Regions from separate parts of the Brotonthovivens ammoniilytica genome, predicted to be linked through region 2. Evidence: riboswitches for the same ligand, from Rfam matches in the RefSeq annotation. Region 2 holds a riboswitch; the other holds the start of a gene.
The links. Region 2 has a riboswitch for lysine ahead of dapA (4-hydroxy-tetrahydrodipicolinate synthase). Riboswitches for the same ligand answer to the same signal wherever they lie in the genome.

Region 1: it holds a riboswitch for lysine, as region 2 does, so the genes downstream of both, OCV88_RS00860 (Na+/H+ antiporter NhaC family protein) here and dapA (4-hydroxy-tetrahydrodipicolinate synthase) in region 2, are expected to answer to the same signal.

The regions. Positions count from the first base shown of each region.
Region 1 is NZ_JAOQJQ010000001.1:178,448-187,911, forward strand. Features, by position in the region: gene OCV88_RS00825 (TrpB-like pyridoxal phosphate-dependent enzyme) at 1-694, shown strand, start outside; gene OCV88_RS00830 (nitroreductase family protein) at 706-1,245, shown strand; gene OCV88_RS00835 (response regulator transcription factor) at 1,385-2,059, shown strand; gene OCV88_RS00840 (sensor histidine kinase) at 2,064-3,578, shown strand; gene hisH (imidazole glycerol phosphate synthase subunit HisH) at 3,590-4,210, shown strand; gene hisF (imidazole glycerol phosphate synthase subunit HisF) at 4,210-4,971, shown strand; gene ung (uracil-DNA glycosylase) at 5,040-5,726, shown strand; lysine riboswitch at 5,815-5,984, shown strand; gene OCV88_RS00860 (Na+/H+ antiporter NhaC family protein) at 6,061-7,581, shown strand; gene OCV88_RS00865 (C39 family peptidase) at 7,568-8,170, shown strand; gene OCV88_RS00870 (DNA gyrase/topoisomerase IV subunit B) at 8,461-9,464, shown strand, end outside.
Region 2 is NZ_JAOQJQ010000003.1:237,460-246,923, forward strand. Features, by position in the region: gene OCV88_RS09155 (MFS transporter) at 1-56, shown strand, start outside; gene typA (translational GTPase TypA) at 169-1,998, opposite strand; gene OCV88_RS09165 (single-stranded DNA-binding protein) at 2,394-3,026, shown strand; gene OCV88_RS09170 (cob(I)yrinic acid a,c-diamide adenosyltransferase) at 3,165-3,653, shown strand; lysine riboswitch at 3,736-3,907, shown strand; gene dapA (4-hydroxy-tetrahydrodipicolinate synthase) at 4,158-5,042, shown strand; gene dapB (4-hydroxy-tetrahydrodipicolinate reductase) at 5,072-5,830, shown strand; gene OCV88_RS09185 (fructose-1,6-bisphosphatase) at 5,959-7,923, shown strand; gene OCV88_RS09190 (hypothetical protein) at 7,930-8,277, opposite strand; gene OCV88_RS09195 (ABC transporter ATP-binding protein) at 8,274-9,464, opposite strand, start outside.

The sequences.
Region 1 (9,464 bases), on a different contig from region 2:
TCGTTATGTACTTGGAAGTGTGCTGTCTCAGGTACTGCTTCATCAGTCTATTATCGGTTTAGAGGCGAAAGCCGCTATGGACAAATATAACATTACGCCGGATATTATTATCGGCTGTGCCGGCGGCGGTTCTAATCTGGGAGGACTGATTTCCCCGTTTATGGGTGAAAAATTAAGAGGAGAAAAGGATTATCGTTTCATTGCAGTTGAGCCGGCCTCCTGCCCCAGTCTTACAAGAGGAAAATATGCATATGATTTCTGCGATACAGGAAAAGTCTGCCCCCTTGCAAAAATGTATACCCTTGGAAGCGGATTTATTCCATCTGCAAACCATGCCGGCGGCCTGCGCTATCATGGGATGAGTTCTACTCTGTCTCAGCTTTACGATGACGGACTGATGGAAGCTCGTTCTGTAGAGCAGACAGCAGTTTTTGAAGCGGCTCAGCAGTTTGCTAAAATCGAAGGAATCCTGCCTGCTCCGGAAAGTGCCCATGCAATCCGGGTAGCCATTGATGAGGCATTAAAATGTAAAGAAACAGGGGAAGAGAAAACCATTATGTTCGGATTAACAGGAACCGGCTACTTTGATATGGTAGCATATCAGAGATTTAATGACGGGGAAATGAGTGATTATATACCGTCAGATGAAGATTTGAAACCGGGGTTTGCTTCCCTGCCGGATGTTCATAAATAGGAGGTAAAAGTATGGAAACAATGAAAACAATTTTAAGCAGAAAATCAGTAAGAAGCTATAAAGACACAGCAGTTTCTTCTGAAGCACTGCAGACGATCTTAAAGGCGGCCAATGCATCACCGGTTGGAATGGCAAAGTACGAGACGGTTCATATGACCGTAATTCAGAATCCGGAACTGATTCAGGAAATTGACCGTGCGGGAGCAGAGTTTTTCGGAGATCTCTCAAAAACTCCATTGTATCATGCCCCTGTGTTGATTGTAGTATCTACAAAGAGGACCGGTGTGGCGGCTCAGGACAATGTGCCTTGTGCCAATGTTGCAATGATCGTGCATAACATGTGTCTGGCAGCTACAGATCTTGGACTTGGAAGCTGCGCCATTTATGGTGCGACAGCTGCATTAAGCCAGAAGGAAGAACTGGTGAAAAGGTTAAATCTTCCGGAAGGATTTGTGCCAACAGGTTCCGTTGTAATCGGAGAGACAGAAGAAGTATTCAAAGAGCGGGAAGTGCCTATGGACCGTATTGACACCAATTATATAAATAAATAACAGTCAGGAAATAAAATGGCCGGGAATTGACAAGCGCTGTAAAGAGACGTCAGTTTCCGGCTTTAAAATTCTGTTTATTTTTATCACATTGTGGGCACAATTTTGTGTTATAATCTGATCAGATTGTGAGGTGCTTAAAGTGGAAAAATTAAAAATTCTTGTGGTAGATGATGAGAGCAGAATGAGAAAGCTTGTGAAAGACTTTTTAGTAAAGAATGATTTTGAAGTCATAGAAGCAGAGAACGGAGAAGAAGCTCTGGATTGTTTTTATGAAGATAATAAAATATCTTTGATTATTCTGGATGTGATGATGCCGAAAATGAACGGCTGGGAAGTCTGCAGGGAAATCCGTCAGACGTCGAAGGTGCCTATTATTATGCTGACGGCAAAAGGAGATGAAAGTGACGAACTTCAGGGATTTGATCTTGGGGTTGACGAATATATTTCAAAGCCTTTCAGTCCCAAGATACTGGTGGCCAGAGTGGAGGCGATTTTGCGCAGGACAAGCGGCCGAAACCCCAATGAAGTCATTGAAACCGGCGGAATTGTAATTGATAAAGCGGCACATCGTGTAACTATTGACGGTAATGACATTGATTTGAGTTTTAAAGAGTTTGAGCTGCTTTCTTATTTTGTGGAAAATGCAGGTCTGGCTCTTTCCAGAGAAAAAATTCTAAACCATGTATGGAACTATGATTACTTTGGAGATGCAAGAACTATTGATACCCATGTGAAAAAACTGCGCAGTAAAATGGGCGGGAAAGGTGAATATATAAAAACAATCTGGGGCATGGGATATAAATTTGAGGTATAAGTGAATGAAACGTTCTTTGACAAGACAGATTATGGCAATCATTATCTGCCTGGTGGCCGGAGCCATTCTGGCCTGCTTTATAATTAACACCTCGTTTCTTGGAATGTTCTATACCTTTCAGAAGAAACATTTGTTAATGGAGAATTTTGAAAGTATCCAGACGGCCAGCAGTGACGGGATTTTGTATTCCAGCCAGTTTGATGCGTCTTTTGAGCAGATGTGTTCCAATCAGAATATGTCAGTTATTATTATGAGCTCTGACGGAACCCCTCTTCGGTCTTCCGTAAATGATATCCGGACCATTCAGCGCCAGTTTCTGAATATTTTGTTTGGAAGCTCCGGTGATACTGTCCTTGAACAGACCAGCAATTATAAACTAGAGCACATCAAAGATGCCAGTATGGACAATGCGGAATATCTGATTCTCTGGGGGACTTTAAATGACGGAAACCTGATTCTAATGCGGACTGCAATGGAGGGTATCCGTGAAAGTTCCAGCATTGCCAATCAGTTTCTTCTGTATGTGGGGATCTGTGCCATTGCCGGAAGCATTATTATCAGTATCATAGTTTCTCAGAAGATTACGAAGCCTGTGGTGCAGCTGTCTGAGATTTCCCAGCGGATGGTGGATCTGGATTTTAATGCAAAATATATTCGGGGCGGATGGAATAAGTACCGGGGAGCGGAGTGGTATAAAAAGCAGATGCAGCAAATGGAAAAGGGAAACGAGATTGATCAGCTGGGAATCCATATGAATCAGCTCTCTGAACGCTTGGAACAGACCATTTCAGAGCTGAAATCTGCCAATAATGAGCTGATGCAGGATATTGAAAAGAAAGAGCAGATTGATGAGATGCGAAAGGAGTTTCTTTCCAATGTTTCCCATGAGTTAAAGACTCCTCTGGCATTGATTCAGGGATATGCGGAAGGTCTGCAGGCATGTATCAATGATGATGAGGAGAGCAGAGAGTTTTACTGTGACGTTATTATTGATGAAGCAGATAAAATGAATAAGATGGTGAAAAAGCTGCTGACATTAAATCAGCTGGAGTTTGGAAACGATCAGGTTTCCATGGAACGGTTCAATATAACAGAGCTGATCTGCGGGATTGTAAATGCATCTTCCATTCTGCTGGAACAAAGTGAAATTACAGTTGAAATGGATCTGCCGGAGGAATACGTCTGGGCGGACGAGTTTAAAGTGGAAGAGGTTGTAACCAACTTTTTGAGCAATGCCATTCATCATGCGGATGGAGAAAAGAAAATCCGGATCTTTTATGAGAAAAAAGAGGACCGGCTGCGTATCAGTGTGTTTAACACCGGAAGCCAGATTCCAAATGAGGATCTGGATAATATCTGGGTGAAATTTTATAAAGTAGATAAAGCAAGAACAAGGGAATACGGAGGCAGCGGAATCGGACTGTCCATTGTAAAAGCTATTATGGATTCCTTCCATCAGAAATGCGGTGTGATTAACCATGAAGATGGCGTGGAATTCTGGCTGGAACTTGGCTTGTAAGGGGAGGAACAATGATTGCGATTATTGATTATGGAGCAGGGAATTTAAGAAGCGTGGAAAAGGCTCTTTATTATCTGGGTGAAGAGAGCCTGATTACGGGAGATGCACAAAAGATTCTTCAGGCAGATAAGGTGATCCTTCCGGGGGTGGGAGCATTTGGGGATGCAATGAGCTGCCTGCGGGAACGCAGGCTGGACCAGGTGATCTATGAGATTGTAAGGCGTAAGACGCCGCTGCTTGGCATCTGTCTGGGCCTGCAGCTTTTATTTGAAAGCAGCCAGGAAAGTCCCGGGGTATCCGGCCTTTCAGTTTTAAAAGGAAAGATTGTCAGAATACCTGATAAGGAAGGGCTAAAAATCCCCCATATTGGCTGGAATTCCCTGGAACTTCAAAATGACGGACGCCTGTATCAGGGGATGGAAGACAATCCTTATGTGTATTTTGTTCATTCCTATTATCTTCAGGCTGAGGATTCACAGATTGTAAAGGCGGTAACTGATTACAGCACCTGCATACATGCTTCTGTGGAGCAGGGGAACGTATTTGCCTGCCAGTTCCATCCGGAAAAAAGCGGTGCGGCAGGTCTGAGAATCTTAAAAAATTTTGCCGGACTGAAAGGAGGAGACTGCTGATGTTTACCAAGCGAATCATTCCGTGTCTGGATGTGAATAACGGACGGGTAGTAAAAGGTGTCAATTTTGTAAATCTTCAGGACGCAGGGGATCCGGTTGAGATCGCGGCAGCTTATGATAAAGCGGGGGCGGATGAACTTGTTTTTCTTGATATTACAGCTTCCTCGGAAGCCAGGGCCACTGTGGTTGATATGGTGCGCAAAGTAGCGGAAAAGGTTTTTATTCCTTTTACTGTGGGCGGAGGCATCCGGACAGTTGAGGATTTTAAAGTCCTTTTGCGGGAAGGAGCAGATAAGATATCCATCAATACCTCTGCCATTATGAATCCGGGGCTCATCAGCCAGGCTGCGGATAAGTTTGGCAGCCAGTGCGTAGTAGTGGCAATAGATGCAAGACGCCGAAAGGACGGTTCGGGCTGGAATATTTATAAAAACGGCGGCCGGGTTGATATGGGAATTGACGCGGTGGAGTGGGCCATGAAGGCTGACAGCTTAGGCGCCGGAGAGATTCTTTTGACAAGTATGGACTGTGACGGCACAAAAGCAGGGTATGATCTTTCACTTACTAAGCTCATTGCCGAAAATGTTTCTGTTCCGGTGATAGCTTCCGGCGGTGCCGGCATCAAAGAGCATTTTTATGATGCCTTGACGGAAGGAAAAGCAGATGCGGCTCTGGCGGCGTCACTGTTTCATTATAAGGAACTGGAAATTATGGATTTAAAGCATTATCTGGCTGACAGAGGTGTTTCTGTAAGAATATAATAATAGCTGCAGGAAACGGGAAGCTGTCCCGGTTTCCTTACAATTGCACAAGAAAAGGAGATGGGAGTATGCCGCCGATTACCAATGACTGGCAGCAGCCGTTAGCGGCTGAATTTCGTAAACCATATTATAAAGAACTGTATCAGAAAGTACTAGAGGAATATCAAACTAGAAAAATATTTCCGGCGCCGGATGATATTTTTAACGCGTTTCATCTGACACCTTTAAATGACGTAAAAGTTGTGATTCTTGGCCAGGACCCATATCACAATGACGGTCAGGCACACGGGCTGTGTTTTTCTGTAAAACCCAAGGTGGAGATTCCGCCGTCCCTGGAAAATATATATCAGGAACTGCAAAGTGACCTTGGATGTTACATACCTGACAATGGTTATCTGGTGAAATGGGCAAAGCAGGGGGTGCTGATGCTTAATACGGTCCTGACTGTGCGGGCTCACCAGGCCAATTCCCACCGGGGAATCGGATGGGAAAAGTTTACCGATGCAGTGATAGAGGCAGTAAACCAGCAGGATCGTCCCATTGTATTTCTGCTTTGGGGCAGACCGGCTCAGATGAAGAAAAGTATGCTCAATAATCCAAAGCATCTGATTTTAGAAGCACCCCATCCAAGTCCGCTGTCCGCTTACCGGGGCTTTTTTGGATGCCGGCATTTTAGCAGAACCAATGAATTTTTAAAAAGTCATGGAATTGAACCGGTAGACTGGCAGATTGAAAATGTAAAGGGAGGGGTTTGATAGAACCATGGGGTGTAAAAGAATAGGTTTTATATCATCTATTGACGACGGTATACCATCATGATATGATGTACAAATATAAAAACAATAAATGCAATGAGGCGCGGATATCATAAGTAAGCTCCGGAAATTTCGATACAGCGGAAGGGGCCAAAAGGGGTATCTGCCGAAGCATCTGCCGGGCTGTGTGGCGGCGGGTGCTGGGGCGTACTGAAATACGGTGCGGACTGTCACATAGTGTGGAGTGCTTTGCAGAAGAAAAAGAAAGTGAGAGACTTTTGCAAAAATGATTTGCGAAGGTCTCTTTTTTCGGGAAAACGAAGGAGAATGAGAGATGGATTTTGTAGGAACCTTGTGGGCTATTGTGCCTCCTCTGGTAGCCATTATTCTGGCTTTTATTACCAAGGAAGTGTACATTTCGCTGTTTACGGGCTGCCTTTTAGGCGGACTGTTTCTGGCGAAGTTTCATCCGTGGGAGACATTTACGACAATTGTAGATTCAACGGTGAACAATATTGATATGAACATTATTATATTTGATGTTCTGCTTGGCATGATTATTGTACTTTTAGCCAGGTCCGGAGCGTCTAAAGCATACGGTGCATGGGCCAGCAGACGAATTAAATCAAAGCGGGGCTCTATGATCGCCACGTCGGTGCTGGGAGTTCTGATTTTTGTGGATGATTATTTTAATTGTCTGACTGTGGGGAATGTTATGCGGCCGGTTACGGATAAACATAAAGTATCCCGGGCAAAACTGGCGTATTTGATTGATTCTACTGCGGCTCCGGTCTGTATTATTGCGCCTATATCCAGCTGGGCGGCAGCTGTATCCAGCTATGTGCCCCAGGAATATGATGTAAATGGCTTTCAGCTGTTTTTAAATGCAATTCCTTACAATTTATATGCAATTCTGACATTAGTAATGGTGTTCTTTACCAGCGCCATGCTGCTGGATTTCGGGAAAATGAAACAGCATGAAATCAATGCGGCAAATGGTGATTTATTTACCACCGGGGATGAGTTTAAAGAGATGTCGGAAAGTGAACTGCAGGGAAGTGATAAAGGACGGGTAACAGATCTTTTAGTACCGATTTTTGTATTAATCGGTACGGCAGTTTTCGGAATGATTTATACTGGTTATTTAAATGGGGGCGCTAATGTAGTGGATGCATTTGCCAACTGCAACGCATCTTTGTCTTTAGTATTTGCAACCTTTGTAACCCTTGTTGTAATGCTTTTTATGTATGTGCCCCGTAAAATTGTAAAGTTTCAGGACTTTATGGGCAGTCTCGTGGAAGGCTTTAAGCTTATGGTTCCGGCGCTGCTGGTACTGACACTTGCGTGGACGCTTAAGGGATTAGTAGATCAGCTGGATGTGGCAGCCTTTGTAACCGGAATCTTTGGACAGGGGGCTGCATTTAATGCCTTTATGCCCCTGGCAATGTTTGCCATCAGCATTTTCCTGGGATTTTCCACAGGTACAAGCTGGGGAACCATGGGTATTATGATTCCAATTGCAGTGCCTATGTGTTACAATGCTCCTACCACAATGGTTATTTGTGTGGCTGCTATTATGGCAGGCTGTGTGTGTGGAGATCATGTTTCACCAATTTCGGATACAACGATTATGTCATCCACTGGAGCGCAGAGTAATCACATTAACCATGTGCAGACGCAGATGCAGTATGCGGCCGTTGTTGTAGCTGTCTGTGTGGTGGGATATATTATTTCCGGACTGACACAGTCCTGGCTGATATCCCTGCCTGTTTCTATTGTGATACTGCTGGCAGTGCTGTTGTTTATTAATGCAAAAGAGAAGCGGAAAGGTGCAGTTGTCAATGAAGCTGATTAATGTACCATATCTGGACCAGACCTGCGAAGCGCCAACCGGATGCGAGAGCGTTACCGCAGTGATGCTGCTTCGGTATCTGGGGCGGCAGATATCTATTCAGGAGTTTGTGGATGAGTATCTGGAAAAGGAAGATTTCAAAGAAATAGACGGAGAAGTCTGGGGACCGGATCCTTATGAGAAATTTGCCGGAAATCCTTATGATTCCGATTCTATGGGCTGCTATGCTCCGGTGATCTGTAAGGCTCTTGAAAAAATAATCGGTGATGAATATCATGTGATTGACGAGACCGGAAGCAGTATTGAGAAACTAATGGAAACTTATATCAACCATGATATGCCTGTGGTTTTCTGGGCTACCATCAATTTACGGGATATGATAACCGGGCCGGACTGGCGGCTTTTTGGTTCCGGGAAAAAATTTACCTGGAGATCTAATGAACACTGTATGCTGCTTGTGGGATACGACGAAGAGCATTATATATTTAACGATCCCTGGGAAAATAACGGAGTAATACGCTATCCAAAAGAACTGGTAAAAGACCGCTATGAAAAGCAGTACAGCCAGGCAGTGGGACTTATAAAAAAATAAAACAGTGATTCAAGTCTCGCTCTCGCGAGACTTGGTGTTGATATAAAAAAGAACGGATGACAGCTTAAGTCAGATCATAGCTGACAGGCAGTCCGTTCTTTTTTATATTAAGAAAACCGGATCAGTTTTTTGGGAAAACAGACCTTTCAAAGACCTTTTAATAAGATGAATGTGTCTGCCAATTCCGGGGAAAATTAGGATTTTACAAAAAGGTTTTTTTCTGGTAAACTAGCAAAAGAGAAAAAACAGAGAACAAATGTTTGGATAAAATTTGATCAAAGGGGAAACAAATGGCAGTAAAGACAACATATGATGCCGGCAGTATTTCCGTGCTGGAAGGATTAGAAGCAGTGCGCAAGCGCCCGGGTATGTATATAGGAAGTGTGTCCAGAAAAGGTTTAAATCATTTGATTTATGAAATTGTAGATAATGCAGTGGACGAGCATCTTGCCGGGGCCTGTGACAGAATCCATGTAACACTTGAAAAAGACGGTTCCTGTACCGTGGAAGATAACGGCCGGGGAATTCCGGTAGGAATGCATGAGAAGGGGATGTCCGCAGCCCGTCTGGTATTTACCACACTTCATGCAGGAGGTAAATTTGATGATTCGGCTTATAAGACAAGCGGCGGACTGCATGGTGTGGGTTCTTCTGTTGTAAATGCATTATCTGTTTATATGGATGTGCAGATCAGCAGGGACGGAGCCGTACATCACGACCGTTATGAAAGAGGCATTCCGGTGGTTGCATTAGAAGACGGGCTTTTGCCGGTGCTTTCTAAAACCAGAAAGACCGGTACAAAAATTAATTTTCTTCCGGATCCGGAAATCTTTGAGCGGACAGATTTTAAAGGGGAGGAAGTAAAAAGCAGACTTCATGAGACAGCATATTTGAATCCTGATCTGACTATTATTTATGATGATCTGCGCCGGGAGACGCCGGAGCATGTGGAATATCATGAAGAAGAGGGGATTATCGGTTTTGTAAAGGATTTGAATAAAAAGTCTGAGGTGATACATGAGGTGGTTTATCTGAAGGGAGAGGCTGATGGGATTGCTGTGGAGGCTGCTTTTCAGTATACCAATGAGTTTCACGAAAATATTCTGGGGTTTTGTAATAATATTTACAATGCAGAGGGCGGAACTCACATTACAGGTTTTAAAACAACGGTTACAACAGTGATAAATCAGTATGCCAGAGAGCTTGGAATTTTAAAGGAAAAGGATTCTAACTTTACCGGGGCCGATGTGCGAAACGGGATGACGGCGGTTGTATCTGTAAAGCATCCGGCACC
Region 2 (9,464 bases):
TGATGATTACAGGTCTGCTGATGTTAAAGGGGATGCAAAAAAGAAGCTGCCAGTAGATAAACTGCCGGCAGAAAAACTGATATTTTTATACAAAAACAGGACTGTACAGAACCGCTGATGATTCAGCCATTCTGTAACAGTCCCTTTTGTTATGCGTGTGCAGTTGTTTTATTTTTTCATGGATGCACGTTTTCTCATAGTAGGATCCAGGATTTTTTTACGAATGCGCAGACTTTCTGGGGTTACCTCCAGCAGCTCGTCTGTATCAATGAAGTCCAGTGCCTGTTCCAGACTTAAAATTCTTGGAGGTGTCAGTGTCAGAGCCTCATCTGCACTTGAGGAGCGGGTATTGGTTAAATGTTTTTTCTTGCAGACATTTAATTCAATATCTTCTGCCCGGGAACATTGTCCAATAACCATACCGGAGTAAACCCGCTCTCCGGCTCCAATAAACAGGGCGCCTCTTTCCTGTGCGGAAAACAGGCCATAGGTAACGGATTCTCCCGATTCAAAGGCAATCAGGGAACCAAGCTTACGGTACTGGATTTCGCCGCGGCAGGGCTCATAGCCTTCAAAAATCGTATTGATAATACCGTTTCCTTTTGTGTCTGTTAGAAATTCTCCACGGTAGCCGATGAGACCCCGGGAGGGAATTTTAAATTCCAGGCGGGTATATCCGCCGCTGATGCTGCCCATATTCTGCAGCTCGCCTTTTCTCTGACTGAGCTTTTCAATAACAACACCGGTGAATTCATCCGGGACATCTACATAGGCAGTTTCCATGGGCTCCAGTTTTTTGCCGTTTTCATTTGTATGATACAGTACTTCTGCTTTGCTTACGGCAAATTCATATCCTTCCCGGCGCATATTTTCAATGAGAACAGAAAGATGCAGTTCCCCGCGGCCGGATACTTTATAGCTGTCGGCATTTTCAGTTTCTTCTACTCTGAGGCTGACGTCAGTGTTTAATTCTTTAAGAAGTCTGTCCCGGATATGACGGGAAGTAACGAATTTTCCCTCTTGACCGGCAAGCGGGCTATCGTTTACAATGAAGTTCATAGAAATCGTCGGCTCAGAAATCTTCTGAAAGGGAATCGCCTCCGGATTTTCCGGAGCACAGATGGTATCACCGATATGGATATCAGCGATTCCGGAAATTGCCACAATGGAACCGATCTTTGCTTCTTTTACATCTACTTTATTTAATCCATCAAATTCATACAATTTATTAATACGGACTTTTTTCTGTTTCTCAGGCTCATGTGCATTGACAACAATTGCATCCTGATTGATTTTCAGACATCCGTTATCCACTTTTCCAACACCAATACGTCCTACATATTCATTATAATCAATGGTGCTGATCAGTACCTGAGTATTTGCATCCGGATCTCCGGTAGGAGCCGGGATATAATCAATGATAGTTTCAAACAGCGCAACCATATCTTTTTTCTCATCATTAAGGTCACGTACAGCGTATCCGTTTTTCGCAGATGCATAGATAAACGGACAGTCAAGCTGTTCATCTGAAGCGTCAAGATCCATAAACAGTTCCAGCACTTCGTCAATTACATCATCAGGTCTTGCTTCCGGCCGGTCAATTTTATTGATACATACAATAACCGGAAGATTCAGGTCCAGCGCTTTCATCAGCACGAATTTTGTCTGAGGCATAGCGCCTTCAAAAGCATCTACCACAAGGACAACTCCGTCCACCATCTTTAAGACACGTTCTACTTCTCCGCCGAAATCAGCATGTCCTGGTGTATCTATAATGTTAATTTTGGTATCCTTATAGATAACAGCAGTATTTTTGGACAGGATGGTAATTCCTCTTTCACGTTCAATATCGTTGGAGTCCATAACGCGCTCCTGTATATCCTGATTGGCACGGAAAACGCCGGATTGCTTTAAAAGTTCATCCACCAGTGTCGTTTTACCGTGATCTACATGGGCGATTATGGCAATGTTGCGGATATCTTCTCTTTTCATTTTCATGATGAAAACCTTCTTTCTATCAGATATAAATATATTATGTTTTATCTTCAGACAGTAAAAACCCGCCTGGGACAGGTCTTTTGTCTGCATTTAATAAGAAATAAATGCTCAGCCGGTTTATTCTAGCACGGGCTTAAGATAAAGTAAAGAGGGTGAGAAAAATAGGCGTGAATGTAATTTGCTGTGGAAAAAAGCACAGAGATGACAGACTATCGTTTATACTGTCACTTTGTGTCAACATTTAATTTTTTGCATTCGACAGATTATGGGAAATTGCGCGCAAAAAATGTGGTAAATTTGTTCAGGTCGACGGGTTCTAAATCTGCAGAATGAGAATAGTATTTTAAGAAACAATATGAATGAAAACGTACATGTGAAGAAGGGAGAATTACATAATGACAGATAAAATGTTCGAAAATAATCAGGTATCTATGATTGGTGAGGTAGTTTCGGAGTTTCAGTTCAGCCATGAGGTGCTGGGAGAAGGCTTCTATATGGTTGAGGTATCTGTAAACAGACTCAGTAACTACGCAGACTATATTCCGCTTATGGTGTCAGAACGTCTGGTGGACACTCAGCAGGATTATACCGGCCAGCTGATTCATATTAATGGCCAGTTCCGTTCTTATAACCGCCATGAGGAAAAGAAAAACCGCCTGGTGCTTTCTGTATTTGTCCGTGAATGGGAATTTGTAGATGAACTGGAAGAAAATGAAAAAACCAACCAGATTTTTCTGGATGGCTATGTCTGCAAAGATCCGGTATACAGAAAAACACCTTTGGGAAGAGAGATCGCAGATCTTTTAATTGCGGTAAACCGGTCTTATGGAAAGTCTGATTATATTCCATGCATTTGCTGGGGAAGAAATGCACGGTTTGCTTCCGGATTTGAAGTGGGCAGCCATATTCAGGTGCTGGGAAGGATTCAGAGCAGGGAATATGTAAAGCGGATTAATGACGATGAAACGGAACACCGCATTGCTTATGAAGTATCTGTCAGCAAAGTAGATTTTCTTGAAGACATGTAGTATAACAGCAAATAGATTTTAATGGTAAATCTTGCATTTTTACATAGAGTGTGTTATTTTGAAAACCTGATAACTCATTGATATTCATAAAAACAAAATCATTTAAGTGATGAAAATCGCTGAATGAAGGAGGGTTTCATGGAAAAAGGGAAAGTGCAGGCGTATTATGGCTATGGCAGGGGAAAGACAACTGCGGCATTGGGATATGCCATACATGAGGCAAGTAAAGGCGGGAACAGTTTCATTATTCAGTTCCTGAAGGGAAAGGATGATGATGAGATTTCATTTATCCGCAGACTTGAGCCGGAAATCAAGCTTTTCAGGTTCCAGAAATCAGCAGATCTGTATGATAATCTTTCCACAGAAGAACAGTTCGAAGAAAAGATGAATATGAAAAATGGTGTGAATTATGCAAGAAAAGTGCTTGCAACCGGAGAATGCAGTATGCTGATTCTGGACGAAGTACTTGGATTAATAGATAAAAAGGTAATTACAGTTGAGGAATTAATTGCGTTGATTCAGGTAAAATCAGAGGAGACAACTGTGATTTTAACGGGGAGAGTGCTGAATGACGCATTAATACCGTATTTAGATGAAATTTATCGGATTCAGACTGAAAAAGACTGATCAGAAGTAACCGTGGATGAAGGTTGACATTTAGGCACAAGGGTGATATATTTACCTTGTATTGACAAATAAAAACAAAATAAGAAAAGATAGAGGTTGCGTGATTCATCAGTAATCTGCCGGATGTGGCAGGCACAGAGGATGGCAGATGAAAGGGAAGAACGCCGAAAAGAAACATTTTCTGCAGATGTTTTTTTGGGCACAGGGCAAACAGGTCTGTGACTGTCATCAAAAGATGGGGAGCTATCGCTGAATGTTTTTCAAATGTTTATCATAAGAAACAAACAGAGACCGGCTCATGCAGTCCGGTCTTATTTTACTCTATAGGAAATACCGTGTTGTGATAAATCTGAAAAGTGCCGATTCCTATAGGGCAAAAAAACGCTCCGCTGTGGATCGCACTGCGGCGGAATGGAATTATGTTGCTCACGCAACCCGCCGCAGGCGGAGAATCCTGCTGCGGCAGGATTCTTTTTATAAGAATAATTACAGGAGGATTATATTATGGCAATATTCAAAGGCGCTGGTGTGGCAATTGTTACACCTATGAAAGACAATTATGATGTGAACTATGAGCAGCTAGAAGAAAATATCAATTACCAGATTGATAACGGAACAGACTGTATTATCATTACAGGTACTACAGGGGAAAGCTCCACACTGACGGAAAAGGAGCACCTAGAAGCCATCAAAGCTGCTGTAGAATTTACAAAACACAGAATCCCGGTAGTTGCAGGTACAGGGTCTAACTGTACAAGAACAGCTGTTGAACTTTCAAAAGAGGCCGATTCCTATGGGGTGGACGGCGTACTTGTTGTAACGCCATACTATAATAAAGCCACACAGGCAGGGTTAATCAGCCATTATTCACAGATAGCAGGCGAAATCAAAGCTCCTGTAATTATGTATAATGTGCCAAGCAGAACAGGATGCAATCTGATGCCGGAGACTGTTGCCCATCTGGTAAAAAATGTAGATAATATTGTAGGAATTAAAGACGCCACCGGAAATCTTTCACAGGCTGCCCATATGATGAATCTCTGCGACGGTAATCTGGAATTATATTCCGGAAATGACGATCAGGTTCTGCCTCTGCTTTCTATTGGCGGTCTTGGAGTTATTTCCGTATTGTCCAACATTGCCCCGAAACAGACCCATGATCTGGTTATGGAATATCTGGAGGGAGACCGCAAAAAGGCAATGAAAATCCAGCTGGATGCGATTCCTCTGATCAATGCTTTATTCTGTGAGGTGAATCCGATTCCTGTAAAAGCAGCTATGAATATGCTTGGCATGGGAGCAGGTCCTCTTCGGGCTCCCCTGTCAGAAATGATAGATGCAAACAAAGAAAAGCTGCTGGCAGAAATGAAAAAATTCGGATTATGCTGATACCTTCGGGATTTTAGAAAGGATACGTTATGACAAAAATTATTATGTGCGGCTGCAATGGCCATATGGGGCAGGTAATTACGGGAATCTGTAAAGCTGACCCGGATACTGAGATTGTTGCCGGCATTGATGTATATGATGGTATTAAAAATGATTATCCTGTATTTGCAAAAGCGTCAGACTGCCATGTGGATGCGGATGTGATTATTGATTTTTCAAATGTAAGTGTAGTGGATGATCTTCTTGATTTCAGTGTTGAAAGACAGATTCCCGTTGTACTTTGTACAACCGGATTATCAGAAGAACAGCTTGCCCATGTGAAAACGGCCAGTGAGAAAATAGCAGTTTTGAAATCTGCCAATATGTCTCTGGGAATTAATACATTGTTAAAGCTTTTAGCAGAGGCTGCGAAAGTGTTAGCTCCTGCAGGCTTTGATATGGAAATTGTGGAAAAACATCATAATCAGAAGCTGGATGCTCCAAGCGGTACGGCTCTGGCACTGGCTGACTCTATGAATGAAGCCCTGGAGGAGGATTATAATTATAAGTATGATCGAAGCCAGGAGCGTAAGAAACGTGAAAAGTATGAGATTGGGATTCAGGCTGTCAGAGGAGGAAATATTGTAGGTGAACATGAGGTGATTTTTGCGGGAACCGATGAAGTAATTACCTTTAAACATACTGCAACATCCAAAGCAGTATTTGGAAAAGGTGCTGTGGAGGCTGCAAAATATCTCGCCGGAAAACCAGCGGGAATGTATGACATGAGTAATGTGATTGAGGCGTAGGCTATCGGTCCGGGGATGTGTGCGGAACAGGGAATCTGTTTTGCGCACATCCCCGGCTTGTTTTTTATTCCGGAGTAGATTAAAATAGGGTTTGGGAGTACTGAAAAATTCAGAAAGGGGAACTATATATGAAGGACGCAGATATGAAATACCTTAAGGTATTGGCGAAACAATATCCGAATATAGCATCTGCAGCTACAGAAATTGTAAACTTAAAGGCGATCTTAAGTCTGCCAAAAGGGACAGAGCATTTTATAACAGACATCCACGGAGAATATGAACAGTTCAGACATATTCTCAGCAACGGCTCCGGAGCCATTCAAAGAAAGATTGAAGAGGAGTTTGGCAGCTCGCTGGCAATTCCGGATAAGCGGACCCTGGCAATGCTGATTTATTATCCGGAATGTAAACTAGAGCAGATTCAGGAGCAGCTTTTAGACGGTGAGGCTTTGGAAGACTGGTATCGGGTGATTATATTCAGGCTTATCAGAGTATGCAAAACCGCATCATCTAAATATACCCGGTCAAAAGTGCGGAAATCTCTGCCTAAAGATTTTGCATATATTATAGAAGAACTTATGACCGGCCGGCCGGATGTGGCTGACCAGGAGGCTTATTATAATGAGATTATAAATTCTGTAATCCGCACTGGCCGGGCCAGTGATCTGATTGTAGATTTCTGCTATCTGATCCGGCGTTTTACAGTAGATCATCTCCATGTGCTGGGAGATATATTTGACAGGGGACCGTATCCCCATCTTATTATGGATACACTGATGCAGCATCATTCCATTGATATCCAGTGGGGAAACCACGATGTTCTCTGGATGGGGGCAGCTGCGGGGCAGACTGCCTGCATGTGCAATATGCTTCGCATTTCAGCAAAATACGGCAACCTTTCTATCCTGGAGGATGCATATGGAATCAATATGCTGCCCCTGGCCAGACTGGCTTTGAATCAATACGCAGATGATTCGTGCAGCTGTTTCCATGTGGACACTTCGGATGAAAATTATGATAACAGCTATGCGGAACTGGATGAAAAGATGCATAAGGCAATTTCCATTATCCAGTTTAAGCTGGAAGGCCAGCTGATTTTAAAATATCCGGAGTGGGATATGCAGGAGCGGCTTTTGCTGGACAAAATGGATCTTGAAAAAGGAACGATTATTGTAGAGGGGAAAGAATACAAGTTAAAAGAAACCTGTTTTCCAACGGTAGATCCAAAGAATCCCTATCAGCTGACAGCAGAAGAAAAGGATGTGGTAGACCGGCTGCGGGCCAGCTTCTTAAATAGCGAACGTCTTCAGAAGCATACCCGATTTCTCTTTACAAAGGGCAGCTTTTATAAAGTATATAACGGAAATCTGCTGTATCATGGCTGCGTGCCCCTGAATGAGGATGGAAGCTTTAAAGAGGTGGAAATTTACGGAAAGAAATACAGCGGTAAGGCTTTGTATGATATTTTAGAGCACTATGCCAGAAAAGGATATTATTCCCTGAATCCGGTGGAAAAAGAAAAAGGCCGGGATATTATGTGGTTTATCTGGAAAAATAAAAATTCTCCGGTATTCGGGAAGGCCAAAATGACCACATTTGAACGGTATTTTATTCTGGATAAGAAGACCCACGAAGAACCAAAAAATCCATATTATAAATTGATTGAAAAGGAAGAAGTGGTAAACCGGATTCTTACTGAATTTGGCCTGCCCTCCGCCGGAGCTCATATAATAAACGGACATGTTCCGGTTGCCGTGAAAAAAGGAGAATCTCCGGTGAAATGCAACGGAAAGCTTCTGATTATTGACGGCGGTTTTTCCAAAGCTTATCAGAGTAAAACCGGAATTGCCGGCTATACGCTGATTTATAATTCATATGGTCTTGTGCTGGCCGCCCACGAGCCCTTTGAATCCATGGAGAAAACCGTGCTCAATGAGACCTGCATCCATTCCCACATTGTAATGGAACAAAATGTGGTGAAGAGGAAAACGGTAGGTGATACGGATACCGGAAAAGTTCTGAGGGAAAATATCGCAGAGCTTGAGGAGCTTTTAGAAGCATACAGAAGCGGCTGTCTGATTGAGAATGTATAAATATTCTTAAGCCAGCAATACGTGTAAGGCAAATATAGCAGGACGAAAGAGGTAAACTTTGTTTATAGAAAAATCAGGAGATGATCCTCCTATTTGTGGATATTCTCCTGATTTTTGATGTACTTTTATAAACAACTTATAACCCATACTGAGTAAAAGAATCTCCAGTTTTACTTTTTTGTTTCTGCTCTCGTAAATACGTATATCCTTCTTCGTTATCGTATCCAGAGTCTGTAGCGATACGGGGATACACAAAACCCAGTTTTGTCCCATCAATAAAAACCGTTTCCTTTGATAATTCTCTATTGAAGAGGTTAAAGACATAAAGGAGCATTCTTTTCTCAAAGTTTTCATCCACTCAGTTCCCAGCGAAAATCACAGCAGGCTTGAATCAGCTCTTCGTCATGGGTGATTACCAATATGGTTTTCCCTTCGGCCGCGGCCTCCGCCAGTGAGGAGGCAATTTTCCGCATGTTTCCGCCATCCAGCCCCGATGTCGGTTCGTCGAGCAACAAAAGTTCTCTGCCGGATAAAAGCCCACAGGCAATGGAAAGGCGCTGTTTCTGCCCGCCGGACAGAATTACTGGGTGTGCGTCTTTGTAAGGGTAAAGGCCAAATTTCTTCAGCAAATTTCTGGCTTTCTCCAAACGTTCCTCTGTTCTTGGAACTCCTAAAAGAAGTTCTTCCGTTACGCTGTTTGTAAAGAAGTGCGTGCCTGTGTCGTTGGAGCTGTACCAGCAGCTTTTCCGCCGCTGCGTCGGCCCGATTTTCAGACCATGAAGAAAAATACTGCCCTTGGACGGGCGTTCCAAGCCGGCGACAATTTTTGCCAATGTTGTTTTTCCTGCCCCATTGCATCCGGTGATGGCGATGATTTGCCCTGCCCAGGCCGCAAGGTTTAAATTCTCCCAAATCGTATGCTTCCCTCGTTTGCAGCAAAGGCCCTGTAGGGAAAGAATAGGTGTACCTATGCCGGTAGGTGAGGAAAGCCTTGAAGACCTATACTGACGCACAGCGCGAAGCTCCAGACGCTCCAGGCTTTCAGAGGAAAGCTTTCGCATTTGTTCGGGTGTGCACTCCCACTGGATGGCCCCATCCCGGATATATACAAACCGATCTGCTAAATCCATCAGCCAGAAAAGCCTGTGTTCCGCAATCAACAGTGTGCTGCCTTCCTGATGTAAGCTTTGAAGGGTTTCACGCAGTTCCTCAACGCCTTGCCCGTCCAGATTGGCAGTAGGTTCGTCGCAGACATAAACGGGAGGATTCATGGCGTAAACAGAGGCCACGGCTGTGCGTTGCTTTTCTCCACTGGAAAGCACATCGAGGGAACGGCTGCGCAATTGCTCCAAATGAAACCGCCGAATAGCCGTATTTGTTCGCAGGACAATTTTTTCATGAGGAAAGCCGTAATTTTCACAGCCGAAAGCAACTTCTCCCAGCATTTCAGAAGAGAAAAACTGGCTTCCCGGATCCTGGAACACACTGCCTACCGTTTTTCCCCGCTTCCAAAGGGGTTCCCCGCTTCGGTCCTTTCCATC